DNA from 3 places in the Paenibacillus sp. FSL R5-0517 genome. Region 2 is predicted to be linked to each of the others. Evidence: predicted binding sites of a transcription regulator. Region 2 holds the regulator's gene; each other region holds the start of a gene.

Region 1 (10,836 bases), 2.6 Mb from region 2:
TCTCGGATGTACTGGACGAACATATCGCCGTCTTGCATGAGACAATGACCGACCCTCGCCAGGGACTGGCGACTGTTACGTTTGGTTCAGCCAAAACGTTCGAGGTAACCACCGGTGTTGCTGCTGCTGCCAAAGGGGGAGATGTGATGTCAGGCGACAGCTTTAGCACAGTTGAGTTAGGAAACGGTACATTCGCGGTTGCACTCAGTGATGGAATGGGCAATGGAGAACGGGCTCGCATGGAGAGTAGCGCGGCACTGAACATACTGGAGCAGTTGCTACAGTCAGGCATGGACGAGAAACTGGCGATCAAATCCGTGAATTCCGTTCTGATGCTGCGCTCCCCTGAAGAGATGTATGCCACAGTCGATATGGCGCTGATTGATGAGTATACGGCAGAGACAACGTTTATGAAAATCGGATCAACGCCAAGCTTTATCAAACGTGGACAGGAGGTTATTCAGGTTTCAGCCAGCAATTTGCCAATCGGTATTATTAAAGATATTGAAGTGGATTTGGTGACGGTACAGCTACAACCAGGTGATATCCTCATTATGATGACGGATGGCATCTATGATGCACCGGGGTATGCTGTTAACAAAGAGCTATGGATGAAACGGCTCATTCAAGAGATTGATACAGACGATCCACAAGATTTGGCCGATTGCCTGCTTGAAAGTGTCATAAGATATCAGCAGCATGAAATTCTGGATGATATGACCGTCGTTGTTGGAAAAGTAGAGCATTTCCGTCCTGAATGGGCCACACTGCGTGTGCCCGGCATTAATCGGATGGAGCGACCACGGACCGTCAGCTAATTGCATATTCTTCTGTTTGAAGTCTCTTCAATCTGGCAATGCTAGTCATAGAGTTGGAGAGTAACGAATAACGGAGGGATATCGGATGAAGCAAATCTTATTGATCACCGACGGTTGTTCCAATGTAGGACCAAGTCCGGTGCTGGCAGCGGCCGAAGCACAGGAAGAGGGCATTACGGTTAATGTAGTTGGCGTGATTGATTATGGAACCATTGGTGAATTGGGCAGTCGGGAGATTGAGGATATTGCCAGAGCCGGAGGTGGAATCAGCCAAATCGTAGGTACACGGCAGCTTGCCCATACCATGCAGATGATGACAAGGAAAACGGTGGTTCAGACTATTCAGCAGGCGGTTAATAGAGAGTTAACACAAATTTTGGGGGAGAAGGAGCCCAAAACGGTAACCGATCTGGAGCCTGCACAACGCGCCCGGGTCGTGGAAGTGATGGATGACATGGCTGAAACTACAGCCTTACAGGTGATATTGCTAATAGACGTCAGTGCCAGCATGAAGCCCAAACTGGCAGCGGTTGAAGAGGGCATTCGCGATTTAATGTTGAGTTTGCAGGCGCGTGTAGGTCAGAGCAAGCTTTCCGTATTTCATTTCCCGGGACGACACAGTGGAGAAGATGCGGTAATGGATATTGACTGGACAACGGATCCAGGCCGTGTTCGGTCCCTGTTTGGAAGGTTGCAGATGAAGGGCGCAACACCGACAGGTCCTGCAATTCAGAAGGTGATTGATTTTTACCGTTATGGTACACTGGAGGAACAGCAGGAAATAGAAGGGAACTATCGCATTGAAAGAGAAGGGATGCTCGGTGACAACGTTGTCTGACGCCTCTTTCCCGCCAGGAACAGTGGTTACAGGGAAATGGAATCGCAGTCGTTACACGATTCGGAAGCTACTGGGCAAAGGAGCCAATGGCATCGTTTTTCTTGTCCAACGGGGTGAAAATGGCAAACACTACGCGCTAAAAATGGGATTTGATCCGGTAGATCTACAATCGGAAGTCAATGTGCTCAAATCTTTTCAACTACAGCGTAATCATGAAGCCCTTCGGCAGAGCGGCATTCCTTCCTATCTTAAAGATGTGGATGATTATGCCGTTCGTGGCCGGGATATTCCCTTTTATGTGATGCGTTACGTTAGAGGTGAGGCTCTTCATCACTTCATTCGGCGTCAGGGGACAGACTGGACACTTCTGGTGGGACTTAGGCTCTTGCAGAAGCTGGCACAATTGCATCAGGCAGGATGGGTGTTTGGTGATCTCAAACCTCAGAATGTGCTGGTATCCGATTATGGGCAGGTAGAACTGATCGACTACGGCGGAGTTACGTCTATTGGTCGAAGCGTCAAGCAGTTCACCGAATGGTATGATCGGGGCTTCTGGAATGCAGGCAGCCGTACAGCCGATGGTACCTATGATGTGTTTGCATTTGCATTATTGTTGATTCATGTACTTGAAGCAGACGCGCTCAAGGCACTGGCAGCAGAAGGATTACCACAACTGCGAAGTGTGAATCAGCTCGTAGCGCTGGTGGAGCGCAGTGAACGACTGGGTCCTTTTCGCAATTGGACGATTCAGGCACTACGAGGTCAGTTTCGTGATGCAGGTCATGCGGCACAAGCGTGGAAGGAAATGATGGCTCGTCCCACGCCTCTACGCCGTCGTTCCAAAAGTACAACACCGCGCTGGCTTAAGAACGCATTCGCTGTATCTGTGATATTACTTATTGGAGTGCTCATCTATGCACTGCGTTTCTGATCTGTGAGAGTGCATATACATAACGCAAGGAATGAGGAACAGGTATGGAGGCTTTACGCTGGAACATGCTGGTGAAGAACGTGCTGGATGCAGCGGAAGAGCATCAGTTATGGGTTCCCGGGGATCGGATTGTCGTCGCAGTATCGGGCGGGCCGGACTCGGTGGCTTTTTTGCATATCATGCACGAGATCAGCAAGCGGCATGTCCCGCTTGAATTGATCTGTGCGCATGTGCATCATGGTTTCCGTCCCGAATCGGATGATGAAGCCGACAAAATGATGGAACTGGCACAGCAGCTTGGCATTGCATTTGAATGGACCAAGGCCGATGTTCCTTCATATATGGAGCTGACGGGTCAAGGACCACAGGAGGCTGCCCGCAACAAGCGGTATGCTTTTCTACATGAAGTAGCTACCAAGTATAATGCCGCAAGCATCGCTTTGGCACATCATGCGGATGATCAGGCGGAGACAGTCATGCTTCATTTGCTTCGTGGAACCGGCTTGTCGGGACTCTCAGGAATGAAGTTTAAAAGGCGAGAAAAAAATGTGGAACTTATTCGTCCATGCCTTCGTATAAACAAGACAGACCTTGTAGAAGCTTGTAATACCCAGGGTTTTATGTATTTTAATGATGAAAGCAACACCCTGCGTAAATATCGGCGTAATGCCATTCGCTTGGATGTGCTTCCTTTTTTGGGGCAGTATAATGGACAACTCACGCCGTCATTGAATCGGCTTGCCGAAATTGTGGGTGATGAAGACGATTTCATGGAGCAGAGTGCATATGACACATACAGGTGTCTAGTGCAGGTGAACGGCGGAAGGCAAACCTTTGAGGTGCCTTCCTTCTTGAAGTTACATGTCGCTTTACAACGAAGGTTGATTAAACTAATATTGAATTATCTGCCTTTGGACAGTGATTTTGTCGACTTTACCCGTATAGAAACCATTCGACACAAGGTCATGGAGACCGATGTGACGACCTGGAGCCTGGATATAGGACAGACACTCGCCTGCACTCGGGAGTATAATCTGATTTCTTTCGGCATACGGACGGACGTACAGGATCAATCTTACGAGTATCGTCTTGCGCAATGGAGTGGAACTTATGAGCTTTCACTCACCCCAATTAATCGATATATTCGGTTGATGACGGTGAGTCCCGAGGACTATCATGTACCAGAATCGGCGGATCAAGCCGCGTTTGATGCGGATCAACTGCTTATGCCGCTGGTTGTGCGTTCACGGTTACCTGGAGATACCATGAAAGTAATGGGATTAAACGGAAGCAAAAAGGTGAAAAATATTTTCATCGATGAGAAAATCCCCCCATCTGTCCGTCCACGTATTCCTGTGGTATGTGATGGAGCAGGTCATATCATCTGGTTACCGGGTGTTCGACGGTCCAGTGTGGCTCCTGTCAGGGAGGGCACTTCCGCAATCCTGTACATGACTGTAGGCGATTCAGCGATTCAGGGGTAGTGGTTATGGTTCAGGTAAGGCTTTCATAGTATAACTTAGGAGGTTCGCACAGTTGCAGAACGACATTCAAGAAGTATTGATCAGTGAAGAAGAAATTCAGAGTAAAGTCAAGGAATTAGGTGCAACACTAAGTGCCGAATATGCAAACCGCAATCCTTTGGTCATTTGTGTGCTCAAGGGTGCGTTTATATTTATGGCTGATTTGGTTAAAAACATAACGGTACCTGTTGAAATGGATTTTATGGCGGTATCCAGTTACGGCGCTTCCACCAAGTCATCAGGTGTTGTCAAAATCATTAAGGATCTGGATGTGTCCGTTGAAGGACGGGAAGTTTTGATTGTCGAAGATATTATCGACAGCGGACTTACACTCAGCTATCTGATTGAACTGTTAGAAAACCGCGGTGCCGAATCGGTGCGTGTGGTTACGCTGTTCGACAAGCCTTCAGGCCGTAAAGTTGAGTTGGAAGCTCATTACACAGGCTTTGACATTCCTGACGCGTTCATCGTTGGTTACGGTTTGGATTTTGCGGAGAAGTACCGGAACCTGCCCTATATCGGGATTTTGAAGCCGGAAGTCTATAGTAGCTAATATCCTGCCCGACCCAAGCCTTGAGCTGTTCTTGGCTTCTGTTGAGAAGCCATGTCGGGCTATGTTAAAATAATTAAAGTGTCTCGAGAGGAGGTAGGGGATGAATCGGTTCATCCGGAATTCTGGTTTTTATTTGATTCTTTTTTTAGTTGTGGTGGGGATAGTCCAGTTCGTCAGCAATGGCGGCGAAGCCACCGATAATCCTAGATATGATCAGTTGCGTGCAGCGATCAAAGCCAACAATGTCTCTGAATTGACGGTTCAATTCAACGGTCAAACGTATCTCGTGACCGGTCAATACAAGAAGGCACCAGATGGCGCCAAATCAGAAAATTTCTCAACGTATATTCCTCCTACGGATGAGGCAATTAGTGAGCTTGTAGCTGCAAGTGAAACTAACAATTTCCAATATCATCAGGAGCCAATGAAAGGTGACAGCATCTGGTTGACGTTGCTGACTTCCTTTATCCCTTTGATCATTATGTTCCTGCTGTTCTTCTTCCTGTTTAATCAGGCTCAAGGCGGCGGCGGTAAAGTAATGAACTTTGGTAAAAGCCGTGCTCGTCTCTATAACGAAGAGAAGAAGCGGGTTACATTTGAAGATGTTGCGGGTGCTGACGAAGAGAAACAGGAACTTGTTGAGGTTGTAGACTTCCTCAAGGACCCTCGTAAATTCGCAGCAGTAGGTGCACGGATTCCTAAGGGCGTATTGCTCGTAGGTCCTCCAGGTACAGGTAAAACGTTGCTCGCTCGTGCGGTAGCCGGTGAAGCGGGTGTACCATTCTTCAGTATTTCAGGTTCCGACTTCGTGGAAATGTTTGTCGGTGTCGGTGCATCACGTGTACGTGATTTGTTTGAAAATGCAAAGAAAAATGCGCCATGTATCATCTTTATCGATGAGATTGATGCTGTAGGACGTCAGCGTGGTGCTGGTCTTGGTGGTGGTCACGATGAGCGTGAGCAAACACTTAACCAGTTGCTCGTTGAAATGGACGGTTTCGGAGCTAACGAAGGTATTATCATCGTAGCTGCAACGAACCGTGCAGATATTTTGGACCCTGCCTTGCTGCGTCCAGGACGTTTTGACCGTCAAATTACGGTTGACCGCCCTGATGTAAAAGGTCGTGAAGCTGTCTTGAAAGTACATTCCCGTAATAAACCACTGACTAAAGACGTGAAGATGGATATTATCGCGAAACGTACAACAGGTTTCTCTGGTGCAGATTTGGAGAATCTCTTGAACGAAGCGGCATTGCTAGCAGCACGTCGTAATCGTAAAGATATTTCCATGAAAGAAGTTGACGAAGCGATTGACCGTGTCATCGTTGGTACGGAGAAGAAAAGCCGTGTCATCAGTGATCGTGAGAAACGAATCGTTGCTTATCACGAAGCAGGCCATACCATTGTAGGATACTTCCTGGAACATGCTGATATGGTACATAAAGTGACCATTATCCCGCGCGGACGTGCGGGTGGATATGTAATCATGTTGCCAAAAGAAGACCGTATGCTGGTTACCAAGCAGGAACTGTTGGATAAAGTAACCGGACTTCTCGGAGGTCGTGTAGCTGAAGAATTGTTCATCGGAGAGATTGGTACTGGTGCATACAGTGACTTCCAGCAAGCGACAGGTATTGTTCGCAGCATGGTTATGGAATACGGAATGAGTGAGAAATTGGGACCTATGCAATTCGGAAGTTCACAAGGACAGGTATTCCTTGGTCGGGATATCGGTCATGAACAGAATTACTCGGATTCCATTGCGTATGAGATTGATCAGGAAATGCAACGCTTTATCAATGAATGTTATGAGAAATGTAAGGACTTGCTTGTTAAACATTCAAAAGAGATGCATCTGATCGCTCAAACTTTGCTTGAGGTAGAGACTTTGGAAATGGATCAGATCAAGCAATTGATCGAAACAGGTTCCTTAACTCCAAAAGCAGAGAACGACAATGATGGTGAAGGCACACCAACTGAAGGCGGAGAGCCAATCATCGACAACATCGGTGATGTGCGTGTCCGTATTCAAGGTAAAGATGAAACGCCTGAGCCACCAGCAGGAGATATTCCAAACGAGTCTCCGAATCTGGAAAAAGGTAATAACAATAACCCGGATGATGGCGGAACGAAGCCAACGTCTTAATGAATAATACATCTGGCTACGCCAGCAGGTGAAATCAGGAGAGCCCTTGGGCTCTCTTTTTTTGTCCATTATTTTAAAAGGGGATAGATACAGATAAACGGGAGTTAGATGGCGAACCAGTTAGCAAACAGGTGGTTAAGGTGCTGTACCGGGCCTTTTTCATTTATTGACAGAGTCGTGAACGTTGTGTAGATTAGTTGTTAAACCGCTTGTGATTCGTTTCTCAAGCGACATTAACGACTTAGGATGGCCCTACGAAACAGCGTATGACGCTGTCCCGATAAAGGAGAGGATCACAGGTGGAAGCTCTGGCTTTAGAGCGCAAGGCTGAGATGAACCGCGAGCTGCGTGAGCGGCTGATGGAATTGAAGAAGGAACGGAATGCCATTATTCTTGCCCATTATTATCAACGTGACGAGGTACAGGAGGTTGCTGACTTCCGTGGAGATTCGTTTTTGTTAGCCCAGAAGGCAGCACAAACCGATGCCGATGTAATTGTTTTCTGTGGTGTTCATTTTATGGGTGAAAGCGCTAAAATTCTGGCGCCGAACAAAACAGTTATTATTCCGGATGAACGTGCGGGCTGCCCGATGGCAGATATGGTGAACGTGGATGGACTACGCAAATTGAAAGCACAACACCCTAACGCCAAGGTGGTTACTTATATCAATTCCTCGGCTGAGATTAAGGCTGAGACTGACATCTGTTGTACTTCAGCGAATGCAGTTCGGGTTATTCAATCGGTGGATTCCGACGAGATTATCTGGGTACCTGATAAAAACCTGGGACATTACGTGCAGCAGCATACAGACAAAAAAATGATTATCTGGGAAGGTTACTGCAACACGCATGATATGCTCACAGTCAAGGATGTGGTGGAGATGAGAGCTAAGCATCCAAATGCAGAGTTTGTTGTTCATCCAGAGTGTCGCCCTGAAGTTGTGGAAATGGGTGATTTTGTGGGCAGCACAACAGCTATTCTGGAGTATTGCAAAAATTCATCAGCGAAGGAATTTATCGTAGGTACCGAAGATGGCACAGGATATCAGCTTCGTCTGGACAGTCCGGATAAACAGTTCCACTTTGCTACCAAGTTCCTCGTATGTCCCAATATGAAGGTGAACAACTTGAAGAAACTGGTGAAATGCCTGGAAACGATGAAGCCGCAGATCTACGTGCCACCGGCTGTTGCCGACAAAGCCAGAGAATCACTAGAGCGCATGTTGTTGGTAAAATAGGATGCGCTACTCTTGCTCCAAGACAGGTGAATAACATGATACCGCAATATTTAGTTGATTTTGATCTGTCTGCGCTACCCTTGGTAGAGACGGATGTACTGGTTATAGGCTCAGGGATTGCTGGCTTGTTTACTGCTATTAAGGCCAGTGAACAACAACGTGTATTAATGATCACGAAGAAGTCATTACTTGAAAGTAACACCAGATATGCGCAGGGAGGAATCGCTGCGGTTATTGCTGAGGATGATTCACCTGCTTACCACTTGCAGGACACACTTGTTGCAGGAGCGGGCTTATGCCGCTCCGAGGCGGTAGAGGTATTGGTGAATGAGGGTCCGGACGGAGTGAAGGAACTGATTCGTCTGGGTACTTTGTTTGATCTGGAGAACGGCGAGTTGGCATTGACGCAGGAAGGTGCGCATAGCCACCGCCGTATTTTGCATGCCAACGGGGATGCCACGGGATATGAGATTGTACGTGCACTTGCTGTCGAAGTGAATGAGCATCCCGGGATTGAAGTATGGGATGAGCATTTTGTTGTTGACCTGATTACAGAGCGAGGGGAATGCATTGGCGCACTGGTTCAAAAGGATGACGGATCGCAAGTGTTCGTGAAAGCACAGGCAACCGTTCTTTGCTCTGGCGGGGCAGGGCAACTATACCGATACACAACGAACCCGGATGTAGCTACTGCCGATGGTGTAGCAATGGCCTACCGGGCTGGGGCTATCGTGCGTGACATGGAATTTATCCAATTCCACCCCACCTCTCTTTGTTACCCGGGGGCCCCGCGTTTCCTTGTGTCAGAAGCCGTACGTGGTGAAGGAGCATACTTGCGCAATGTGAAGGGCGAACGTTTCATGGATCGTTATCATGTCCAGCTTGAACTGGCCCCACGCGATATCGTGGCACGAGCGATTGTTAGTGAGATGGAGTCCACCAACAGTACGTTCGTGTATTTGGACATTACGCATGAACAGCCAGAGATGATCAAGCACCGGTTTCCTACCATATATGAGACTTGTATGCGTTATGGATTGGACATGACAACCGACTGGATTCCCGTTGCACCTGCTGCCCATTACATGATGGGTGGCGTGAAAACGGATTTAAGTGGAGAGAGCAGCATCTCCCGATTATTTGCTTGTGGCGAGGTATCTTCTACAGGAGTGCATGGAGCTAACCGACTGGCAAGCAACTCCTTATCAGAAGCGATTGTATTTGGCCGGAGAATTGTTGAGCGTATTCAATCTCTTCCTCCGCTTGGTTCATTACAAGGAAGAGCGGGTGCGCCTTCATCTGCGGGCATGAATAGCAAGATCAACAAGATCATGGAAGAGCAAAAGCCGGTATCCGAAAGACGCTTACGATTACAGAAAATGATGGTTCGTCAGGTAGGCTTGCGCCGAAAAGGTGAGGACCTGCGGAAGGCCATGGAGAAGCTGCAACAGGAATTGCAGTTTTTTGATCAGACACTTACTCATAAGGAAGAGTTGGAGTATGCCAATCTTCTGACCTGTGCCTGGTTAGTTACCGGTGGCGCATTACACCGCGAGGAGAGTCGGGGGGCTCACTATCGTGAGGATTTCCCGGTACGTGATGATATGGTGTGGCAGAAGCATAGTCTGCAGCAGCGAGAACAAGCGATTGTGGAGGAATTGATGTCATGATACTGAACGGATATAATGAAGGGCTTATCGAATCAATCAAAAACTGGCTTCGTGAAGATGTCGGTGCAGGTGACGTTACAACGAGTGTGACGATCCCAGCAGGCAACCAATCCAAGGCTATTATACACGCCAAAGACAATGGTATTATTGCAGGCATGACTGTGGCTGAACTTGTATTTCAGATCGTTGATCCTGATCTTGTTTTTACACCGAAGGTAACAGACGGAGACAAGGTTACCCACGGCACAATTTTAGCCGAGGTAGAGGGAAGTACACACTCGCTACTTACGGGGGAACGACTGGCACTCAACTTGCTGCAACGTATGTCCGGGATTGCTACGCGTACGCGTGCTTACGTTGATCTGCTGGATGGACTTGAGACCAGACTTGTGGATACACGTAAGACAACGCCGGGTCACCGATTACTTGAGAAATACGCAGTGCGCGTGGGTGGCGGAGCGAATCATCGATTTGGACTGTACGATGCCGTTATGATTAAGGATAACCACATCAAGGGTGCAGGCGGAATCACCGAGGCGGTACAGCGTGCGCGAACCGTTATTCCACATACGATGACGATTGAAGTGGAGACTGAAAATCTGGAGCAGGTGAGAGAAGCCTTGCAAGCCGGGGCAGATATCATTATGCTGGATAACATGCATCCAGAGCGGATGCGTGAAGCGGTTGAGCTTATTCGTGAACAGGCTCCTCATGTGAAGGTTGAAGCATCCGGTAACGTATCCCTCCAGACCATTCGTGGTATTGCTGAGAGTGGTGTGGATGTAATCTCGGTTGGCAGGTTAACCTATTCTTTTGAGAGCCTGGATATCAGCCTGGATTTAAATGAAAAGAAAGAGGGGTGAACCTCTTTGATTCTAGTTGTAGACGTGGGGAACAGCAATATGGTGCTCGGCGTATATCAAGGCCGGGAATTGCTGCACCACTTTCGTCTGAGTACATCCCGTCAGTCAACAGTGGATGAATACGGCGTATTGATTTATAATTTATTTCATATGTCGGGTATCAGGGCAAGTGACATCGAAGGTGTCATCATCTCATCTGTGGTTCCGCCACTGGTGAATGTCATCGAAGCGATGTGTGAGAAATATGTAGGCAAAA
Region 2 (10,836 bases):
TGTGCTTCGGACATGCCATTCTGCAACAGTTCACTGTGTATAGCGTTAGCACCTGTAGCAGGTTGATTGTTTGCATCGAATTTAACCCAGACCATAACATCCTGGTTATCCTTGTTTTTGCCGAGCAGGGTCCAGTAGATGTTGTCAGAGCCTTCTTTATCACCCCAGATGTACTTACGCAATTCATCATAAGATGTAATGCCCAGTTGCTCCTGTGCTGCCTGTATGGCGAGCGCTTCTTCCTTACGCTGGTCCTGTGTGACATACACGTAATAACGCTGAAGTCCAAACAGAATCAGAACCAGTGCAAGCAGCGAAATCCATATCCACTTCTTTTTTTTCTTCAAAAGCCGAACTTCCTTTCCCTATGATGCTCCGCAATGCAATTAACGAGCAAGCAAACCATCAAATGCCAATTGAGACTCACGCAAAATGCGTTCTTCATCCAGCGTCAGACATTCGCCATGTTTAACCACTTGTTTCCCATCTACCCATACGTGCTCCACATCTTTGGCAGAGGCTGAATAAATCGTATGCGAGATCAGGTCTGTATGTGGGTAGAAGTGTGCCTGTTCAATGTCCAGGGCGATGAAATCAGCCTTCATGCCTACCTGAAGCGCACCGGTATTGTTCAGGAAGATGGATTTAGCACCATATGAAGTTCCGAGTAGTAACGCTTCGCCCGCTGGCACGGCAGTCGGATCACCAGACACACCTTTGTGGATCAATGCAGCCAGTCTCATTTCTTCAAACATATCCAGGTTGTTGTTGCTTGCCGGTCCGTCGGTTCCGAGTGACACGGTAACTCCTGCTTTCAGTAATGCAGGTACCCGCGCAACACCGGAAGCGAGTTTCAGGTTACTTCCCGGGTTATGGGATACAGCCACATCATGGCGGGCCAAAATTTCAATCTCTTCATCATTTAGATGCACCGCATGTGCTACCAGGGATGGACGGGAGAAAAAGCCCAGTTTCTCCAGATGTGCCACAGGACGCAGTCCATAGTCTGTAACGTTCTGCTCCACTTCACGAAGCGTTTCCGACATATGTGTATGCAGAGGAAGGTTAAGATCATTTGCGACCTGTACAAGCTTCTCTATGTAGTCAGGAGGGCATGTATATGGTGCGTGTGGCGAGATTACGGTTGTGATGCGACCATCTGCCTGTCCATTCCACTCACGCGCAAACGCTGCCGACTCCTCCAGCTTCCGCAATTGCTCTTCTTCCGAGCACAGCCCGATTACACCACGTGCAAGTGCTGCTCTAACGCCGGATTGTTCCACAACTTTGGCAACCTGATCCATGTGATCATACATGTCCAGGAAAGCTGTAGTTCCGCCTTTCAACATTTCAAGCACGGATAGCGAAGTTCCCCAATATACGTCTTGAGAAGTCATTTTTGCTTCCATCGGCCACATTTTTTCCTGCAACCATACTTGTAACGCAAGATCGTCCCCGTGTCCTCTAAGCAACGACATCGCTGCATGACCATGCGTATTGATCAGACCCGGCAGGAAGAACAATCCTTTTCCATCCACTTTGGTACAATTTTCGTCTCCATCCGGCAATGTCTCACCAATATGCACAATCTTGTCATTCTCGACAACCATGTATCCATGAACCACGTTCCATGTAGTGCCTTCATTAACGGCAAATTTGCCGTTGTGAATTACCCATCTATTTGTTGTCATCTTCCTCGTCGTCCTTTCCAGTCTCCAAGTAATAGGCCAAACTAAGCAGATCCGTTGTAAAGTCAGCATGGTGAATGCGGATATGTGGCGGTGTTTTTAGAATGGTTGGTGCAAAATTAAGAATCGCTTCGATTCCCGACTCAATAAGTTGATCGGCTACATTTTGAGCTTCCGTATCCGGAACGGTAATAATTCCGATGCGGATGTTATCTGTCTTAACCGCTTCCGTTAATTCATTCATTGGTTTTACCGTCAAACTGTTGATTTGACTACCAATCTTCGGTCCATATGCATCGAATACAGCAACAATCTTCATGTTGTCTTTCAGATATGCGTTGTAGTTGGACAAGGCCTGTCCCAGGTTACCCGCACCTACCAAAGCTACATTAATTTGCTGATCAATTTTGAGAATGTGACGAATTTTCTCGATCAAATAGGATACATCATACCCGATCCCTTTTCGACCAAAATCACCGAAGTAAGCCAGGTCTTTTCGAATTTGGGCCGGATTCAGATCCAGCCTCTGTCCAAGTTCTTGAGAAGAAACAGTAGCCACCTCACGCTGATGTAACTCGTTCAAATAGCGCAAGTATACAGGCAGACGTCGTACCACCGCTTCCGAAATTTTATCCGATTTCATTCTTGCTCCCCCTTACCAATGCCACGATAAAATAATAGATGAAAAGATGAGCATTCTGTATAAACTCAAAGATAGACGTGACATTTTATACAGAATGCTCTTTGTAATTTAGGTTATAAGTTCTTACGTGCAACTGCTTTAATCGGATACGGAAATATCTAATAAAGTTTAACGCCAAACGATAGTGTCATGCAATGATATAACAAACAAAATCAACCATTATTCTTGTTCATTAACTGGTTTTTCTAACCACTCGGTAATCCGTGGAACCATCTGCTCCGTGAGCATATGCTCCATTTTGGGACCAGGTAATGAATATAAAAAGAATTTGCCATAGTACGCTTCGATCACACGTGTATCATAAACAATGACAATACCTCTGTCCTTCGCTGTTCGCACCAATCGGCCAAATCCTTGCTTGAAACGAATGACCGCTTGCGGCACAGACAGTTTCATGAATGGATTTTTCTTTTGCTCCTGGAGCAATTCACTCTTGGCTTCAACCAACGGATGATTCGGCGGCTGGAAAGGCAGACGCACAATAGCGAGACAGGTCAGTGCTTCTCCCGGGATATCTACACCCTCCCAGAAGCTGCTTGTGCCCAAGAGTACCGTAGCTTTGGCATCCTGGAACCTGCGAGTTAACTTGGAGCGGCTTCCACTGTCCACACCTTGACCCAACAACGAGATGTCGTTACCAGACAGTGCCTCCTTCAGCGGATCATAGACCTGTCGAAGCATCTTGTATGAAGTAAACAGAACCATCATGCGTCCACGCGTGGCAATTGCGGTCTCTGCGAGTGATTGCACCAGCATATTGACAAAGTGCGCATCACCCACACTGCCTTTCACACTTGGGAAATCACGCGGAATCACTAGAAGTGCCTGATCACGATAATTAAAAGGTGATGGCAGCATCGACGTTAACAGCCGATTATTCTCAGAGGCTTCCTGTAAGCCAAGCTGCTCAATCATGAACTGGAATGACTTATCTACAGAGAGCGTAGCCGATGTAAGCACAACACTTTTCTTTTTATCAAAGAACAAATCCTTCAGTTGTGCACTGACATCGACAGGTACGGCGTACAGTTGAAGAGATTTACTGCGGAACTGACCGCTGGCTTCCATCCAGTACACCGTTTTGGCATCATCCATACGCATGAAGAATCGCAGATTCTCCTTCAATGTGGTCAGATCTTTCAGCAGTCCTGTAATGTCCGTAATCAGACTATCCGATTGATAATCATCCTGATCCTCTTTCACCTCAAGCAGCAATTTGTCCCCTTTGCGAACCAAATCGCCCAGAGTCACATAGATCTGGTTCTCCAGATCCTGCAACTCCTGCCATTTCGCAGGTTTCTGAGATGCCTTCAGGCGCAGGGAAAATTGCCCTGTCTCTCCCGGTGAAGCATCACTTCGTTCAGGCAAAAGACCGAACAGAGCATCGCTCATACGATCCCACAGTTCCTTAACCTCAACAGCTAGCGGGAACATCTGATCTACCATGGAGCCCCATTGCACCGAATTTTCATGCCCGGATAACTGCGAACGAAGCATAGGCAGTTGTCCATTACGACTGTCTTTAAACAGACGGGTCAGGGTATGAACCAACGTGAAATATTTCATATGCATTCCGAGATGTTTACCCGCTACATCTTCCAGATGATGGGCCTCATCGATCACAAGACTCTCATAGGCTGGCAACAACTGATGTGCTGCTTTGACATCCGTAAACAATTTGGAGTGATTGGTTATTACGATATCAGACAACCCGGCCTCATGTTTGGCGCGATGATAGAAACATTTGCGGAACCATGGGCAGGATCTTCCCAGACAGGACTCGGATTCGCTCTGTACAGTCTCCCAGAAGTCGCCTCCGCGTCCGCTAAGGTTAAGCTCCTCATCATCTCCAGTTTCAGTCTGTGTGAGCCACACAATCATCTGAGCGGCTGTGAAATAATCCTCTTTGGGCGTGGCGAATTCACGTTTATTGATTTTGTGTTCAAATTTGCGCAGGCACAGGTAATGTCCACGTCCTTTGAAGACAGCAGCCTTAAACGGAAACGGAACCACTTGGGTCAGCATCGGAATATCTCGCTCTCTCAATTGCTCCTGCAAATTGATCGTATGCGTGCTGACCATGACTTTCTGTTCTTGTTTCACACTTTCGTATATCGCTGGCAGCAGATAACCCAGAGATTTACCGGTACCTGTTCCAGCTTCGATCAAGAGATGTTTCTCTTCATCCAGGGCTTGCCTTACACTGCTGAACATCTGGGTCTGCGCTTCACGCTCTTCGTAATGATCCAGCGTATCCTTCAAGTTCTCCCGAACCTGGTCCATAAACTGTTCGAAGCTTACACCATCGAGGGGGTTACCTTCCCGCTCATCACGTGGTGCACCAATATCGGTCCAATCACTTACATTAAGAGCAAGCTGCCGATAATAGGTATGTCCGTCCAGATCCTGAATCGGCTCTGCTTCCTTCTCACTGCGCATCCCGTCCAAGAACCAACCCAAGTCACTGTCTTCTGGTGCGAACAGGTCACTGAGCCGTTGAATCGTTATGAGCGGTAATTCCTTTAACTCATCCAGACACTTGAGCAGCACATAGGCTGTCGCCAGTGCGTCACTGTCGGCCTGGTGAGGGCGATCATGTTGAAATCCAAATTCAGAAGACACATAACCTAGTTGATAAGAACCCAGTGATGGGAACGTAATCTTCAGAAAATCAATGGTATCCAGAATACGGCCAGTGAACGGCAGATAACCGCAACGGTCAAGAGCATTCTGCAAAAAGTGAAAATCAAAAGCGACGTTGTGTCCAACAAGCACCACATCGTTAAGCAGCGGAACCATCTCCATCATCATCTCTTCGAGTGATGGAGCGTCCGCCACATCTTCATCGGTAATACCCGTTAGCCCCGAGATAAACGGGGGAATCGGGACACCAGGGTTCACATAAGAACTATATATTTGAGTTATGCTGAAGTCATGATCTATGATGGCAAGTCCGGCTTGTATAATCTCACCGTCGGACTGCGTGCCGGTTGTTTCGAAATCCAATACGGCAAATTTCATTGCAATATACGGTCCCTTCCATTCCAGTCTATGTTACAGCATAGCAAAAAAAAGGGGATTTGAAAATTAACTGACAAAAAAGCGGTGTCCCCGCCGCTATGCCAAAGGAGGGAACACCGTTTTTTTGTCGCCGAATTCCCGCTTAATGAAGGGTCGTCAGCTGATTAGCATATTGCAATTTTCCCCTGTTCAACCTGCAAGCTTCCATGTTGTACAGCGGTTCGGTCAATGTCGGGTCATACTGAAGGGCCTGTGCAAAGAGTGAACATGCAGCCTCCGGGTTCGCAAGCTTGGCTTGAATACAGCCCAGAGCGTTACATACAAGCCCTTTCAAGCGAGGTGAGCCCTTAAGATACATGATCTGCTGCAAATGTGTCCCGGCTTCAGCGATTTGTTCCAGATTCAGATATGCGAGTGCCAAGTAAAAACGAGTTAATGCACTCTCCGGATGGTCGGTCACAACCCGGGAGAACTGCAAGATCGCCTGCGGATACATCTGTAATTTGAAATATCCTTGTCCTCGACTGAAACATTCCAGATGGAGTTCAGGCAGAGCGGTGACAGCTTCCTGTTCCGGTTCAAGGGACGCAGGCTTATCCATCTCCCGTTCCCTCACCTGGCTCATCTTTTCTTCAAACATCAGCCATTCATCCAACATTCCGTCACTCATCCGCTTAAGCAAGTTCCACTTTTGCAGCAATTCTTGTTTGTTCAGACCTTCAGCGGAAGGATAGCTCTTGATAATTTCATCTAACATGTCGTTCATTTCTGCGAAAACATGCTGGAACATCGTTGCATCCCCACCCTTGAAAAAATGGATTAGTGCAGTGACCTGTAATCATTTTTTGCTTCAAGGGCCGATTTCATTCTCCTTACCAGTCGATTACATAATTGTTGCGTGAACTTCCTGCTTCATGGTTTGTACAGGTTTATTCTGTCCATCTACAAACACAACGGTTGGTTTGTGAGTATTTGCCTCTTCTTGCGACATCATGGCATAAGAAATGATAATGACATTGTCTCCAGGCTGCACCAGACGAGCAGCTGCACCGTTTAGACAGATGACCCCGCTTCCGCGCGGTCCTGGAATCACATAAGTTTCCAGACGTGCACCATTGTTGTTGTTCACAATCTGCACTTTCTCGTTTTCCATCAAGTCGGATGTTTCCATCAAATCTTCGTCTATGGTAATGCTACCCACATAGTTCAAGTTGGCTTCCGTTACCGTAGCCCGGTGAATTTTGGATTTCATGAGTGTTCTAAACATGGGACAGCACCTCCGATTTTTGCAACCTTATATTGTCAATCAATCTTGTTTTTCCGAATTTCACCGCAAGTGCAATGAGCAGATCGTCACGTCCTTGAACTACTTCCTGATCTGCGAGCGGCTCCAGACTTGGAAAAGCCTGAATCTCGGCATAGTCAATCACTGCAAGCGGTGAGGTTGCGATCTGCTCACGCAAAATACGACGGATATCTGAAGCGTTCCTAGCTATCCCTGTATCTACAGCTTCCTGGGCTGTGCGCAGTGCTTTCGACAGAACTAATGCCTGTGTACGCTGCTCCGAGTTAAGATAGACATTACGTGAACTAAGAGCAAGACCATCCTCTTCGCGAACAATCGGACAGGGAACAATTTCTACAGGCATATTCAAATCATTCACCATCTGTTGAATAACCGCAACCTGCTGAGCGTCTTTCATACCAAAAAAAGCACGCTGTGGCTGCACGATGTTGAAAAGCTTCGATACTACCGTCGTTACTCCGTTAAAATGTCCTGGTCTGGAAGCGCCACATAAGCGCTCAGTCAATTTTGACACAGATACCGTTGTCTGCGTTGCCTGTGGATACATCTCTTCAACTGAGGGAATAAATACGATATCCACTCCTTGTGAGCGTGCTGTTTCCACATCTCTGGCTTCATCCCGCGGATAGCTGTCAAAATCTTCATTAGGACCAAATTGAATTGGATTAACGAATATGCTTAATACCACGATATCGCTCTGTTGTCTGGCTGCTTGCATCAAGCTTGCATGACCTTGATGTAGATACCCCATTGTCGGTACCAGACCTACAACGGACGCATTGGATCGAATCGCTTGACGCTTCAAGCTTAGCTCCTGTCTTAACTCTGCGATTGTCCGTAATACTTTCATGAGTTACTTCCCACCTTTTCCTTGCGTTGTCCATACAATTGATCCAGAACACCATCCGCAGCATTAAATACATGCTCTTCGGCCGGGAACGAACGATCTTTAACTTCTTTCACGTAAGCTTCGATGCTGGTTCTGATTAATGTACCCACATCTCCATAGGTTTTGACAAAACGTTTTGGCGTATACGGGGAGGCGTATTGAACCACATCGTGGAATACCAGTACCTGTCCGTCACAGCCCCGTCCTGCACCAATCCCAATGGTAGGGATCGACAGTTCCTCCGAGATCGCCCGTGCAACTTCTTCCGTAACCAGTTCAAGCACGATGCCAAATGCACCAGCAGCTTCCAAGGCTTTGGCTTCGTCCATCAAACGTTTCGCATCCGCTGCATCCTTGCCCTGAATGCGATATCCACCAATTTGATTGACCGATTGAGGTGTCAGCCCGATATGTCCAAGAACAGGCACACCTGCTTGCACAACGGCTCTGACGGTGTCCGCAATCTCCACCCCGCCTTCCATCTTAACCGCATGGGCATGCCCCTCTTGCATCAGTCGACGTACACCCTTAAGCGTCTCATCCACGCTACCATGATAAGTCATAAAAGGCATATCAGCCACGATAAACGTCTTCTCAGCCCCGCGTACGACGGAACGTGTATGGTACACCATATCGTCGATGGTCACCGGAAGTGTTGAGTTATAACCCAGCACTACATTGCCGAGTGAATCACCAACTAGAATCAGATCAATTCCTGCTTCCTCTGCGAGGAGCGCTGTAGGATAATCGTAAGCCGTGATCATCGTAAGCGGCACGCCATCCTGCTTATATTTTTTCATTTTCACAATATTCATCGCTTGTTTGTTTGCCATTTTCTCTCATGGCTCCTTTCTTCTTTTCAAATAAAACGCAACAAAAAAACCTTTTAGTTTTCCACTAAAAAGTCCCGAAAAGTCAAAAAAGAGTCACTTGCGATCGTCCCTTCTGTCTCGGTCCTCTTCGGCTCAGAGCAGAATCCAACAACTCACTTAAACGTATTTCATTCTTGCACTGCGATCTGCTTACATCAAACACATCAAAGCAGAACAAAGGTTACTGTTACGGGAGTGCAATTCGGTCTGCATTAGCCGATATCGCCTCACGAAGACAGTATACCAAAGTTCTGCTCAAACTTCACGTCTTATGTTCATTTTCCCAGTAAAATTCGACATATTGTTTACGATTTCCAGGAAATCTCACCAGAGATGACGTGTACTTGTTCTCCATCGTGTTTTTCCACAACGAGTGCTCCTGAAGGGGCCAGACCGATTGCTGTCCCTTCAATGACACCCTGAGGATTCGTCACTGTAATCTCTCGATTTATCGATACGGACAAGGCCTCCCATATAGCTGAGATCACACCGAATCCTTCTTTTTGATACAAAAAATATAACTGTTCCAGCTCGGTTAAAATGGCAGCCGTGAGCTTGGTACGATCAACAGATTGCCCCGTCTCCATCTTGAGTGAAGTAGCTATAGCTGTCAGATCTTCCGGATAATCCTCGGGATCAAAATTCACGTCAACGCCTATACCTGCAATACAGTATCTGACTTCATGATCTTCCACCGTGGATTCAAGCAATATGCCACATACCTTGCGTCCATCAATCATCAGATCATTGGGCCATTTGATGCCTGCATCAGTGCCTGTACAAGCTCGAACGGCACGACACACAGCCACTCCTGTTAATAAAGTAAGCTGTGGCGTATGCTGAAGTGGTAGATCAGGGCGCAACAGGATACTCATCCATATTCCTTTTCCCGGGGGAGAGAACCACTGGCGACCAAAACGTCCTCGTCCTCCTGTTTGTTCTTCCGCAATGACCACAGCACCTTCAGCTTGCCCCTGCTCAGCCAGCTTCAGAACATCCCCTTGTGTAGACAAGGTCGAGGTTAACAGAACAGCCTTACGGCCGAATACGGCCGTATCCAGCGCCAATTGGAGGGCAGTTGCGTCAATGCTGTCCGGCTTCGTGACCAGACGATATCCTTTGCGGGATACAGCTTCAAACTCATACCCCATGTCCCGCAACTTGTTCACATGTTTCCACACAGCAGTCCGACTGATGGACAGATGACGGCTAATCTCTTCACCCGATACAAACCGCCCTTCTGCATCTAATAACATGTGTAACAGATCTTCATGCTTGGTCATCTTCAACCACCCGCTTCACTTCTGCACTTAGTGCTTCATGCTGATTCGATATCGTTCCAATCGCCGTTTCTCTTAACAAATGTTTCATCAGTTGACCCAGCCAAGGCCCGCCTTTGCGCTGCAGCATTTGTAATACTTGTTCCCCTGTGATGTGCAATTCTTTCAAGTCATGCACAGGGATTGATTGACTCCATTCGACTGCCATTTCTTGAACCAAAACAACCTGCATTTCTGCCTGTTCGGTCTGATTCCGCCACCCTTTTGGCAGTAGAGACTGTATGCGAAGCCAATCATTAGTAGCCTGAACACCACAAGCCAGTACAGTAACAATCCAATCGGAACGGAGACTAACCGTATCCTTCTGCTCCTGAACGGAAGTATAAATCAACTGCTCCACCTGAAGGACCCCTGATATACGAGAACGATGTTCATTAGAGAATGTCCACTGACGTAATAATACGTCTGCTTCGTCCTTGCTATAACCGCCAGCAAGCAGAATGAGTGACCAACGGAGCAACACATGCTCACCTGACAGCTGTTCCAGATTAGATAACAACGTCTTGTTGAATCGGGCCGAGCTTACCGGCGCTTTGACATGTGCAAGCGCATTACTTCTGTATAACAGTTCCAACCCTCTTAATGGATGCGGCCCCGACATCATTTTTACCATCTCGGTCCGTACCCGTTCCATTGCAATATGTTGAAGCAGGTCCTTCTGCCTTACAAGACCCTTCCATGTATTATGAGCGATATTGAAATCGAATACCGAAGCAAAGCGCACACAACGAAGCATCCGCAGTGCATCTTCACCAAACCGTTCCATCGCAGAACCTACACATCTGACTCGCTCTTCCTTAATATCTGCCTGTCCACCAAACGGGTCAACGATTGTCCCAGTAACGTCCATCGCAAGAGCGTTCATTGTGAAGTCACGCCGCTGTAAATCTTCCTTGATATCCTGAACAAATTGAACTGCTGCAGGTCTGCGGTTATCCTGATAGTCGGATTCTGTTCGAAACGTGGTCACTTCAAAGTAATAAACGCCTGAACGCACAGTAACTGTCCCATGTTGCA
Region 3 (10,836 bases), 2.1 Mb from region 2:
CCCCGATCTTTTTCTCAATCCATCTCCGATTGAAAGTGCAAAAGCAACGGAGCTACCGGTCTTCGGAGCATTCCCCGAACCGTGCATGGTTCCGTTGCCAATAGATCGGTGCCTTAACCTTTGCATATCACCGCTCGAAAACAGCGAATCGGCGCGCCGTACATGTCAGACCAGATCGCATCGTCCGGCTCTTCCACATTCAGCTTATCCTTAATGTTTAGTCCGGTAACGGCCATGATTGTCTCCAGCAGATCAGGGCGCATCTCGGGTACATCGAAGGTAGCGATCAGCTGTCCGTTTGGCTTCAGCACGCGGGCGAACTCACGAAACGCTCGCAGCATTGTGCCCGTATCCAGATGCTCCAGGACAGAGATACAGAACACCCGATCAAATTTACCCGACTCGTATGGAAGCTGGGCCAGATTGGCCTTTGCACGGTGCAATCGGACGAGCGTGGATTCCGGCAGATCCTGAGCGGCCAGCTCGCCAAAATCAGAAGCGATATCCAGTCGTATCGCCTCTTCAGACAAAATGCGTTCATCCCAATCACAGGCGTGAACCTCGCGGCAGTGTTCGGCAAGCCAGAATTTGAACGGATGGGAGATGCCGCAGGCTGCATCAAGGACCACATCGTCTGGACGTGCAAACCGCCGGGCCCATTCATATTCGTAGGGACGGCTCCACCATGCCGGATGCAGGGGGAAGACCAATGTGTCCGTTTTAGGGTCACTTTGCCTAATGTATCTTGATTCCATGAATTCCGTTGCCTTGGGCGTATCCATCATCCCCGAATTCCCTCCTTTAATCCTGTCTCTGCCAAAAAAGATTCCAACACCGTGCTCCACCGGCTCCGCCACTTGGCAAGATCATAAGACAGTGCGGTCTCGCGCGCATAGATTCCCAGTCGTTCCCGCTCGGCCCGATCCTGTACGAGACGTACCAGGGCGGCGGTTAATTCCTGCTCGCCAGGAGGTACCAAAAGCCCGTTAAAACCATCCTGAATCAGATCATTCAATCCGCCGACATTGGAGGCAATCACCGGAAGTCCACAGCTCATCGCTTCCAGACAGGCATAGGAGGTACCTTCCGAGAACACGGTTGGAATTACGGCGATATCTGCCTGATGGTAGGCCTCCCGAATGTCCCGGAAATCATACGTACGCTGGGTAATCCGCTCCGCATGTGGATGAGTACGATGCCAATAACGAAAGGCTCTCCCGACCGTACTGCCTTCAACCAGTTCCCCGGCAAATTCAATCTCCAGATCCGGAAAAGCCCCCAGCAGCTTATCTGCTGCCAGCATCATGGGAATAATGCCCCGTTCCATGCTGATGCGACGCGGATATATAATGCGAATTGGGCGGGGAGGGGTCAAGCGGATATCCATAGTTTTCTGTTCAACCTGTTCCTGAATCGGAACATTAACCTGATAATCAGCATCTGCTGATATTACAATATCGGTAGCCCAATCCGTTGAATTCAGGTGGTGACGAGCAACCGTAGACGATCCGCCGACTACCTCGGCTTTTTCCAGCTTTGATAACTCCAAATGGTGACCTACCGCTCCCTTCTCATCTCGTTCTTGATCGCTATCTGTATCCCCACCTCCATCTCCGTTAGCCTTCCCACTGTATGCTCCATCACCACTCGGTCCAACCTTGCTTTCCACAGCTTTCATCCCGGATATAACTGCACCGGCATTCTCCTCATGACTCGCCAGATCGGTCTTCCATGCGGCAAGCCATTCGTCTTCCTGTTCCTGCTCGAAGGTTCGTGTTGGCGGGGCAGGTGTGAAATAGGACGTATCCACAGCATTGGGAATCAGGACGACCTGCCTTGGATCGGTATAGGTACATGCAGCCCGGCAGAAGGTCTGGAAATGGGAATCCACGGATACAATGCGCACGAGTCCATCTAGAGCGAGCTGAATATGTTCTGCCACTTGTTGCTTGGTCTCCAGTGGCAGTCCGGGACGATCCCAGTTAATGCCGTGACAGATGCCAAGACTGCCCGGTTTGTAGGTGATGGGCTGCCACAGACAGCTTGCATAGATCACTGGGCCGCGTGCCGCGGCTGCCATTCGATCAAAGGCTTCCGGTACATTATCCATGTCGTACGAATAACCGAATACGTCAATCTGCTCCGTCCGAGTCTGGAATGCTTCAAAATAGGACAGTTGATGAACCTCAGGAATATGTCCGAGTCCGCGGATGACACTGCACAGATCCAGGATATAACGCTCCAGCCCACCACCGAATACCCGACCAAATTCCCGGTTATACCCGTCGGTGAAGCTATGCGTCAGAATACTCACCACGCCCATCTCACGGTCCCTCCTTCCAGGGAATCAGCCGAGGTTCTGGATCGAGAATCGACTCGTAATGTGCAAGATTGCCCCACTCACCGCTGGGATCAATACGCTTGTAACGCAAATATTTACGCACCCGGTCCTCCAGACTGCCTGCCCAGCCGAGATGTTGAACCTTCAATTCCGTGCTGACTCCGGGCAATACGGTGCAGGACAAGGGAAGACGGGGAACATGATGATTCTGTTGTGGATAAAAATAAGGATATCCAGGCATATAACGTACAAGTGAAGCGGTATGCCGCTTGTGCAGACACCAGAGATCATCTTCCCGATAATGGGTTCGGCCACCCCACATATCATAGAAACGGAAGGCAAACCAGTCTGCATATTCCTGATTAATCAGTGTGCGTATGGCTTTCTTGGCCTCTGTGCTGTACAGCTCATCCGCATCAACCGATAGCAACCAGTCGGGACGTGTTCCCGCCGCCGCTTGCCATAAGGTGTTGCGAAGTCGCCATTCCTCGGCGAACAGCGGTTTCTCCAATACCTCCAGGCGGACCACCTTCGGATAGGCTTTGCATAGCTCCGGGGTTCCGTCTGTGCTGGCATCGTCTACAATCACGATCTCATCCACGAACTCACTCAGATCATGCAATACTTCTTCAAGGTATCGGCCGCGTTCATTGCGAACCTGGAGCATGGCGGTCAGCTTGTTGCCTTTGCTTTTACGAACTCGACGGATGGAGAAGGGCTCTTTGAATGCACTCGTTTCCTCTTGTGATACAGCAGCATCCTGTTCACCCTGACCTTGTTCACCGCCCCAGTGATGCACCTGGCTTCGGATGTTCTGCGCTGGATGTGCATGATTCGGCGGCTGATCGCCTTCTCCCGATGCGTCTGTATGTGTCAGATCCACTGTTACCGTTGGCGTGTAAGTGGTTTCGGTTCGGATATCCCTGTGCACCATCGGCCCATTCAACTGTTGCCTGCGTTTCTTCGGGTCCAGCATCATGGCACCTCCCCAAGCAATTGCTGTACGGCATGATCCAACAACTCCAGCTCGACAATCCGGGCGAGCGCATCTTCATCCTCCAGTGCCGTTTCGAGAAAATGTCTGACTGCCCCGTGTCTGTCGCCTCGCAGGGCCAGCACACTTCCGGATAATTGCTGATAATCCCGGCGACTGGCATCATCCTGAATATCGACTGCATGAACCAGCGCCAGTGCCTCTTCCACGCGACCTGTCTCCTGATAAATGCGGAATTTCCAATGTCTCGCGGTTTCTCCGCCAAGTTCGTCCAGGGTGCGCAGCGCGGTTCCATAATCATCGTTCATACGTAGTAATTCCGCTCGTACAAGTTGATCTTCTCCTGCCTCCAACCAGCGACATAACTGTTCATAATGATGTCGTTCCTGTTCGTCGGATGCACTAATCCCGTACACCAGCAGGGCGTCCTCCAATTGTCCGGCCCGGGCATGGATGGCAGACAGGAAGCGATAGTGGGAGATCACACAATCACTTCGACCATTCAGGACCGCTTGGGTGAATGCCTCTTGTAATGATTGGATGGCCCGAGAATCTTCAAGCAAGTACTCATAGGCTGCGAGCAAAAAGGATATGGTCTCATGCGCCCCTGCTTTGGCTCGAAGCTGGCGATAGAAATCAGCACGTACACTGCATTGAAGCAGGGTAACGCTATCCGGAGTGCCTGACAGGATCTGCCGCAGCGCATGCAGGAAGAACAGTTCGTAGTCCCGGAGAGGGACTTCGAGATTATCCTTTTGCACCGTACCCGCTTGTGAAGGATCTTCGCCTCCCAGCCAGATGGCGCGTACGCCTTGGAATAATAGCTTCATATATCGTGTTTCGGAGGATGTACCTACCAGATCAGCGATACCCACCAGTTTGGAAATACTGCTTTCCCACAGGGGAGAAGAGGCTTCGTCTCCGACAGGCTCAGGGAGCAGGACAATACATAGCTCTGGTTCCAGCGAAGCTGCAGCCATGAGCCAGTAGGGATGAGTAACCACTGCCACAGTACGTGGCTCCATCAATAGCTGCTCGGCTTCAGGTAAGGAGATTACAGTGATCACCGCAGGTACATCCTCTGTTTGCGTCAGACTGCTGACATAGTAGACCTCACCCTCAATCGACAGCAGTGCAGCAATATCGGGATAGGGAAAGGATGACCATCCTCCTTTGCGAGGGAAGAGAACATATCGGACAGGGGGCTGTTCTGCGACAGCTGCACGGGTCTTATCCGGACTGGCTTCGGAGTCTTCACTTGGTAACGGCGCAGGTTTTTCCATGAATCGTTCACCTCACCTTGACTGTAATAAGGAGCGTCCTTCACTATGCATGTGCTTCATGCTTCCACTTCATATGTAAAGCCCTCACGGCACTTCGCATGATATGCCTGAGACTAACATATGGGCATTCCGTCCCAAACATGAGTATCTTCCATGAATAGATGAAGTAGGCAAGCCATTATAGAGCTTCCCTAAGCACCAATCCTCTAATTTCGGCGTCATTACACCTTCTGGATACTGTAAAAAAGATATTTGAATTCGCACTACAAAAGGCTGATTTTTATCTTTTGTGTGACCAGGATCACTTTTTTTTGCTCTAAACACGGAGATTGTGATAATTCTCACATGTATAAAATAGGGAATCTGGCACAATACGTTCATCAACGTATTTGGCGGACAGACAGCGAAGGTGCAGCTTCAATGCCAAATACGCATACTGCGAAGTGAACAGAAAGAAGGGGTAACGGTATGGATCCGATTATGTTATCGCGTATCCAATATGCACTTACAACGATTTTCCATTTCTTCTTTGTCCCGCTATCCATCGGTCTTGTGCTGTTGGTTGCAATCATGGAGACGTTGTACGTTGTTAAGGGGAAGGAAATCTACAAAACGATGGCCAAGTTCTGGGGCAAGCTGTTCCTGATTAACTTTGCCGTCGGGGTTGTCACAGGTATTCTGCAAGAATTCCAGTTCGGCATGAACTGGTCCGAGTACTCCCGGTTCGTGGGGGACGTGTTTGGTGCGCCACTGGCTGTTGAAGCGTTACTCGCGTTTTTCATGGAGTCTACATTTATTGGGCTGTGGATATTCGGATGGGATCGTTTGTCCAAAAAAGTGCATCTGGCCTGCATCTGGCTGGTGTTTGTCGGCACATTCCTGTCCGCGCTGTGGATTCTGGCAGCCAATTCATTTATGCAGCATCCCGTCGGGTTTGAGATCAACAACGGCCGAGCCGAGATGAATGATTTCCTGGCACTGATCACGAATGGTCAGCTTCTCGTTGAGTTCCCGCATACCATCTTTGGGGCATTGATGACAGGGGCCTTCGTTGTCACCGGGATCAGTGCTTACAAATTGATGAAGAAGCAGGATGTAGAGATCTTCCGCAAATCGTTTAATATTGCGATCATCATTGGACTCGTTTCTTCATTGGGTGTAGCGTTCTCCGGGCATTTCCAGGCGCAATATCTGGTGGAGACACAGCCGATGAAGATGGCAGCCAGTGAAGGCACATGGACGACAACGGAAGATCCGGCACCATGGACGGTAGTTGCTTTTATCGATCCAGACAAACAGGAGAATACCGGTGAGATCAAAATCCCTGGATTGCTCAGTTACCTGTCCTACAGCAAGTTCTCCGGCAGTGTCACAGGCATGAAGGAGCTTCAAGCCGAGTATGAGCAGACGTATGGACCGGGGAATTACATCCCGCCGGTACGAACAACGTTCTGGAGTTTCCGCATTATGATCGCAGCAGGTGGCTTAATGATTTTGTTATCCCTATATGGTACGTTTCTGGCCATGCGCAAGAAGCTGGAGATTGCAGGAAAGTGGTTCATGCGTCTGATGGTAATTGCTATTTCTCTGCCATTTATCGCTAATACATCTGGTTGGATCATGACCGAGGTTGGCAGGCAACCGTGGACGGTGTTTGGCTATATGACGACCGAAGCCGGTGTCTCACCGAACGTATCCGCAGGAATGATCCTGTTCTCTACCATTGCTTTTACCGCTGCGTATACGGTTCTCGGTATCGTGATGGTATACCTGTTCGTACGTGAGATCAAGGCAGGACCGTTTGCGGTCGAGAAGCCGGAAGATCACGATGAATCGGCCGATCCGTTCGGCGTGGATGGAGGTTATTCCGTTGTCACTAAGTGAGTTGTGGTTTTTGCTGATTGCCGTATTGTTTGTCGGTTTCTTCTTTTTGGAAGGTTTTGATTTTGGAGTGGGGATGTCTACAGGCATTATTGCCAAAACGGACCGTGAACGCCGGACCCTGATCAACTCGATTGGTCCCTTCTGGGATGGTAACGAAGTATGGCTGATTACAGCAGGGGGTGCCATGTTTGCTGCCTTCCCGCACTGGTATGCCACGATGTTCAGTGGCTTCTACCTGCCGCTTGTGGTCGTATTACTCGCCTTGATTGGTCGCGGGGTTGCCTTCGAATTCCGCAGTAAAATGAAACAGCAGCGTTGGCGCAAAACATGGGATATCATCATTGTGGTATCCAGCGCGCTCCTGCCTTTCCTGTTCGGCGTAGTCTTTGCCACGTTCATGAAGGGTCTGCCCATTGATGGGGAGATGCAGTTGCGCGCAGGATTCTTGGATATCGTTAATCCGTACACTGTAATTGGTGGTTTGAGCGTAACCCTGCTGTGTCTGGTTCATGGATTGCTGTTTGCCTCCCTACGAACAGTCGGGGAACTCAGAGAGCGTGCCTTGAATACAGCGCAAAAATTGATGCTGCCGCTAGCTGTACTGCTTGCCGTGTATGCGATATTGACGTATTTCATGACCGATGTGTTCGCCGTTCGTGGCTGGGCACTGTGGATCATGGTTGTACTTGGTGCAGTTTCACTTGCGCTTGCGGCATACTTCATTCGTCAGAAGCGTGAAGGTTGGGCTTTTGGTATGACAGGTGCTGTGATTGCGATTGCCTTTGCTTCGGTATTTATCGGACTGTTCCCAAGAGTGATGGTGAGTTCCTTTGGAGCGGCATATGACCTGACCGTATACAATGCGGCATCTGGTGCGTATTCCTTGAAAGTCATGACCATTGTAGCTTGTACACTGCTGCCATTTGTTCTTGGGTATCAGATCTGGAGTTATTATATCTTCCGCAAACGCCTGAACGAGCAGCACCACCTGGAGTACTGACATGGGACGGGGGCTGCTGAAGCTGCCGGGCATCCGGCCAGTACTTTCGCTGGCATCAGCGCTGGTACTCCTACAGGCGATGACGATCATTATGCAAGCCAAATGGTTGGCACAAGCCATCACGGCATTGTTTGAAGGTTCATCCGTAACGGAGCAGTACCCGGTACTGCTGCTGTTCCTGGCTGCTTTTGCCGCCCGATACGCTCTATCCTTCTGGTTACAACTCGTGACATCACGATATGCGGAGAGGACAGGGACTGATCTGCGCAGACAGATGGTGGAGCAGTGGTTCAGACTTGGGCCGCGTTATGCCAAGACCGAGGGCACAGGCCATCTGGTTACACTGGCACGTGAGGGCACCGCTCAATACAAGACGTATCTCGAACTGTTCATTCCTCGTATGCTGGGCATAGGATTCACACCCATCGTCATTTTGCTGTATGTGTTCAAGCTGGATATGATGTCCGGGGTTATTTTGATGCTGACACTCCCGATCCTGATCGTGTTCATGATTCTGATTGGCCTCGCAGCTCAGCGTAAGATAGACGGACAATTCAGATCCTACAAAGCGCTCGCTAACCATTTTGTCGATACCTTACGTGGGCTGGAGACGCTAAAAACATTGGGACAGAGCAAAACACATGAAGGCTCCATTCGGCGGGTCAGTCAGCGGTATCGGAAGGCGACGATGTCCACCCTTCGCATGGCTTTTCTTTCTTCATTTGCACTCGACTTCTTCACCATGCTGTCCGTTGCTTCCGTGGCGGTTAGTCTGGGATTACGTCTGACGGAAGGACATATGTTGCTCGGTCCTGCACTGACGGTACTGATTCTCGCACCCGAATATTTCCTGCCTGTACGTATGCTCGGCGCTGATTATCACGCCACATTGGACGGTAAGGAAGCCGGAGCGGCCATTAATCAGGTGATCGAACGGGGTAGAGCCGCTGAACAGAAACAGAAGGAAGTCTATGCTAATGTTGTTCCGCATGCGGTTACGGCAGAGGACGAAGCAGGATCTACACCATCATTAACTTCGGGTAAAAGGAAAGTCGGCATCTCGACCATACGTGTCGTGTTGAGTGACAACATGGCTGCGGTGCACCCTGATCTTGATCCCGATGCTATTCCTGAGTTGGATTCTTCCTTTTCCTCCAGATCCTCTTGGAATGAGAATAGTAGACTTGCACTTACGGATGTACAGGTACGGCATGAGGATGAAGGTCCATATTCGCTAAAGGATGTCACATTTCAGATCACAGGTCTCGGCAAAATCGGTATTATTGGCGCCAGCGGAGCAGGCAAGTCCACATTAATTGATGTATTGGCTGGTTTCCAGTTACCTACTTCGGGTCAAGTACTGGCTAACGGACAGCCGGTTACATCGGATATGCTCGAATCCTGGCGAAGACAGACGGCAGCGATCCCGCAGCATCCGTATATCTTTAGTGGAAGCCTGGCCGATAACGTTCGTTTCTACATGCCGGAGGCTTCGGATGCGGAGGTGGCCAAAGCAGTTAGCGCTGCCGGATTAACCAAGTTACGGTCCTCATTATCCGGTGGGCTGCATGAGCCTATTGGGGCTGGCGGCAGACAGCTCAGTGGTGGGCAGGAGCAACGGGTGGCATTGGCAAGAGCCCTGCTGAGCAAACGAAACATTCTGCTGCTCGATGAACCGACAGCACATCTGGATGTGGAAACAGAGTATGAACTGAAACAGACGATGCTGCCGCTGTTCGAAGGCAAACTTGTATTTTTGGCTACCCATCGTCTGCACTGGATGTCGCATATGGATCGGATTATTGTTATGGATGGCGGCACGGTGGCAGAGACAGGAACACATCAGGAACTGCTAGCAAGGCAAGGTGTATATTATCAGATGATTCAGGCCCAGATGGAGGCGATATAACATGAAGTCCGGATATGAACATATGGAGACCGTCCGTAACGGCAAAGAAAAAAATAGCTGGATTGCTCCGTATGTGGCACAGTACCGCTGGAGATTCATCGCAGTCATTGCGCTAGGCACTTGTGCTGCACTGTGTGCGGTACTGCTGCTGTTTACCTCCGGATTTTTGATCTCCAAGTCTGCGCTGCGTCCTGAAAATATTCTGATGGTATATGTCCCTATTGTTGGTGTACGTGCATTTGGGATATTCCGCGCTGTCTTTCGATATATCGAACGATTGGCAGGACATGATGCGGTACTGCGTGTGTTGGCCGATCAGCGGGTGAAGTTATATCGCATTCTGGAGCCGCAGGCGCTATTCCTGCATTCTCGTATGCAGACCGGAGATGTGCTCGGAGCACTCGCCGATGATGTGGAGCGGCTGCAGGATATCTATCTTCGTACCGTCTTTCCTGCTGTTACTGCGCTTGTGATGTACGGCGGGGCTGTGATTGCTTTTGGCAGTGTGGATCTGGGATTTGCGCTGTGGATGGGCCTGTATATGTTATTTCTCGTTGCTGCGCTACCTGCGATTTCCCTGAAAGTGACGTGGAAATGGCGTGTGCGGCTGAAAAAGGAAAACAGCAGGTTGTATACCCGTCTGACTGACGGTGTGCTTGGACTGGGAGACTGGCTTGCAAGTGGACGAGCAGCTGAATTTGTTCAGCAACAGGAAGAGGCGGAAGAACAGGTCGACACGGTTCGCCGCAAGTTGCGGCGATGGACACGCTGGCGTGATCTGATGGCCCAGTGTGTCATTGGCCTGATGGTCATATCCGTGACGTTATGGGCCGGAAATGCCGCTTCTATCGGACAATTGCCTGCTGTGATGATTGCTGCTTTTGTACTGGTATTATTTCCGCTTACGGAATCACTTCTGCCAGTAGGGGATGCTGTGGAGCACCTTCCACAGTACCGGGAATCACTGGACCGCTTGAAACAGCTGGAAGGGAAATCGGATCTTCCGGGGCAGACGGGAGTGGGTGATGTTGGCGGAACAGCCGACTCGGACAGACGAATTCGTCTGCGCATTCCGCCCAAACTAAGAGCAGACATCGAGATCAATCGTGTTAGTTACCGCTATGCACCGGATGATCCTTACGCTGTGCAGGATATCTCCCTTCATTTGCCGCAAGGCAAACGATTAGCTATCCTTGGGCGAAGCGGTGGCGGCAAGTCTACCTTGTTGAAGCTCATTCAGGGTGCCTTGCTTCCGTCTGCGGGGAACATTCTGATCAATAATGCACCTGTGCAGACGCTGGATGAGAGTGTGCCTGATGTCATCGCAGTGCTGAATCAGAGCCCACACCTGTTCGATACCACGGTAGCCAATAATTTACGGATTGGTCGTCCACATGCAACGGATGAGGAGATTCGTCAGGTGGC

The links. Region 2 encodes Rex, which represses fermentation and respiration genes when NADH is low (regulators of the CRP and FNR family bind a similar motif). Its sites were predicted from a motif close to TTGTGAAATATTTCACAA; they were not measured.
Region 1: the regulator Rex is predicted to act here: its motif matches at 7,019-7,036, upstream of nadA (quinolinate synthase NadA).
Region 3: the regulator Rex is predicted to act here: its motif matches at 4,948-4,965, upstream of MKX40_RS28965 (cytochrome ubiquinol oxidase subunit I).

The regions. Positions count from the first base shown of each region.
Region 1 covers NZ_CP150235.1:59,214-70,049, forward strand. Annotated here, with positions in the region: gene spoIIE (stage II sporulation protein E) at 1-818, shown strand, start outside; gene MKX40_RS00285 (VWA domain-containing protein) at 904-1,656, shown strand; gene MKX40_RS00290 (serine/threonine protein kinase) at 1,640-2,587, shown strand; gene tilS (tRNA lysidine(34) synthetase TilS) at 2,632-4,071, shown strand; gene hpt (hypoxanthine phosphoribosyltransferase) at 4,124-4,663, shown strand; gene ftsH (ATP-dependent zinc metalloprotease FtsH) at 4,764-6,809, shown strand; gene nadA (quinolinate synthase NadA) at 7,109-8,047, shown strand; gene nadB (L-aspartate oxidase) at 8,083-9,717, shown strand; gene nadC (carboxylating nicotinate-nucleotide diphosphorylase) at 9,714-10,580, shown strand; gene MKX40_RS00325 (type III pantothenate kinase) at 10,587-10,836, shown strand, end outside.
Region 2 covers NZ_CP150235.1:4,342,591-4,353,426, forward strand. Annotated here, with positions in the region: gene MKX40_RS19195 (DUF5590 domain-containing protein) at 1-347, opposite strand, end outside; gene MKX40_RS19200 (amidohydrolase) at 387-1,691, opposite strand; gene MKX40_RS19205 (redox-sensing transcriptional repressor Rex) at 1,678-2,331, opposite strand; gene dinG (ATP-dependent DNA helicase DinG) at 2,551-5,412, opposite strand; gene MKX40_RS19215 (hypothetical protein) at 5,555-6,202, opposite strand; gene panD (aspartate 1-decarboxylase) at 6,296-6,679, opposite strand; gene panC (pantoate--beta-alanine ligase) at 6,672-7,568, opposite strand; gene panB (3-methyl-2-oxobutanoate hydroxymethyltransferase) at 7,565-8,440, opposite strand; gene MKX40_RS19235 (biotin--[acetyl-CoA-carboxylase] ligase) at 8,785-9,762, opposite strand; gene MKX40_RS19240 (CCA tRNA nucleotidyltransferase) at 9,749-10,836, opposite strand, start outside.
Region 3 covers NZ_CP150235.1:6,484,967-6,495,802, reverse strand. Annotated here, with positions in the region: gene MKX40_RS28985 (class I SAM-dependent methyltransferase) at 114-785, opposite strand; gene MKX40_RS28980 (glycosyltransferase) at 782-2,323, opposite strand; gene MKX40_RS28975 (glycosyltransferase family 2 protein) at 2,325-3,320, opposite strand; gene MKX40_RS28970 (hypothetical protein) at 3,317-4,618, opposite strand; gene MKX40_RS28965 (cytochrome ubiquinol oxidase subunit I) at 5,087-6,502, shown strand; gene cydB (cytochrome d ubiquinol oxidase subunit II) at 6,447-7,502, shown strand; gene cydD (thiol reductant ABC exporter subunit CydD) at 7,504-9,411, shown strand; gene cydC (thiol reductant ABC exporter subunit CydC) at 9,413-10,836, shown strand, end outside.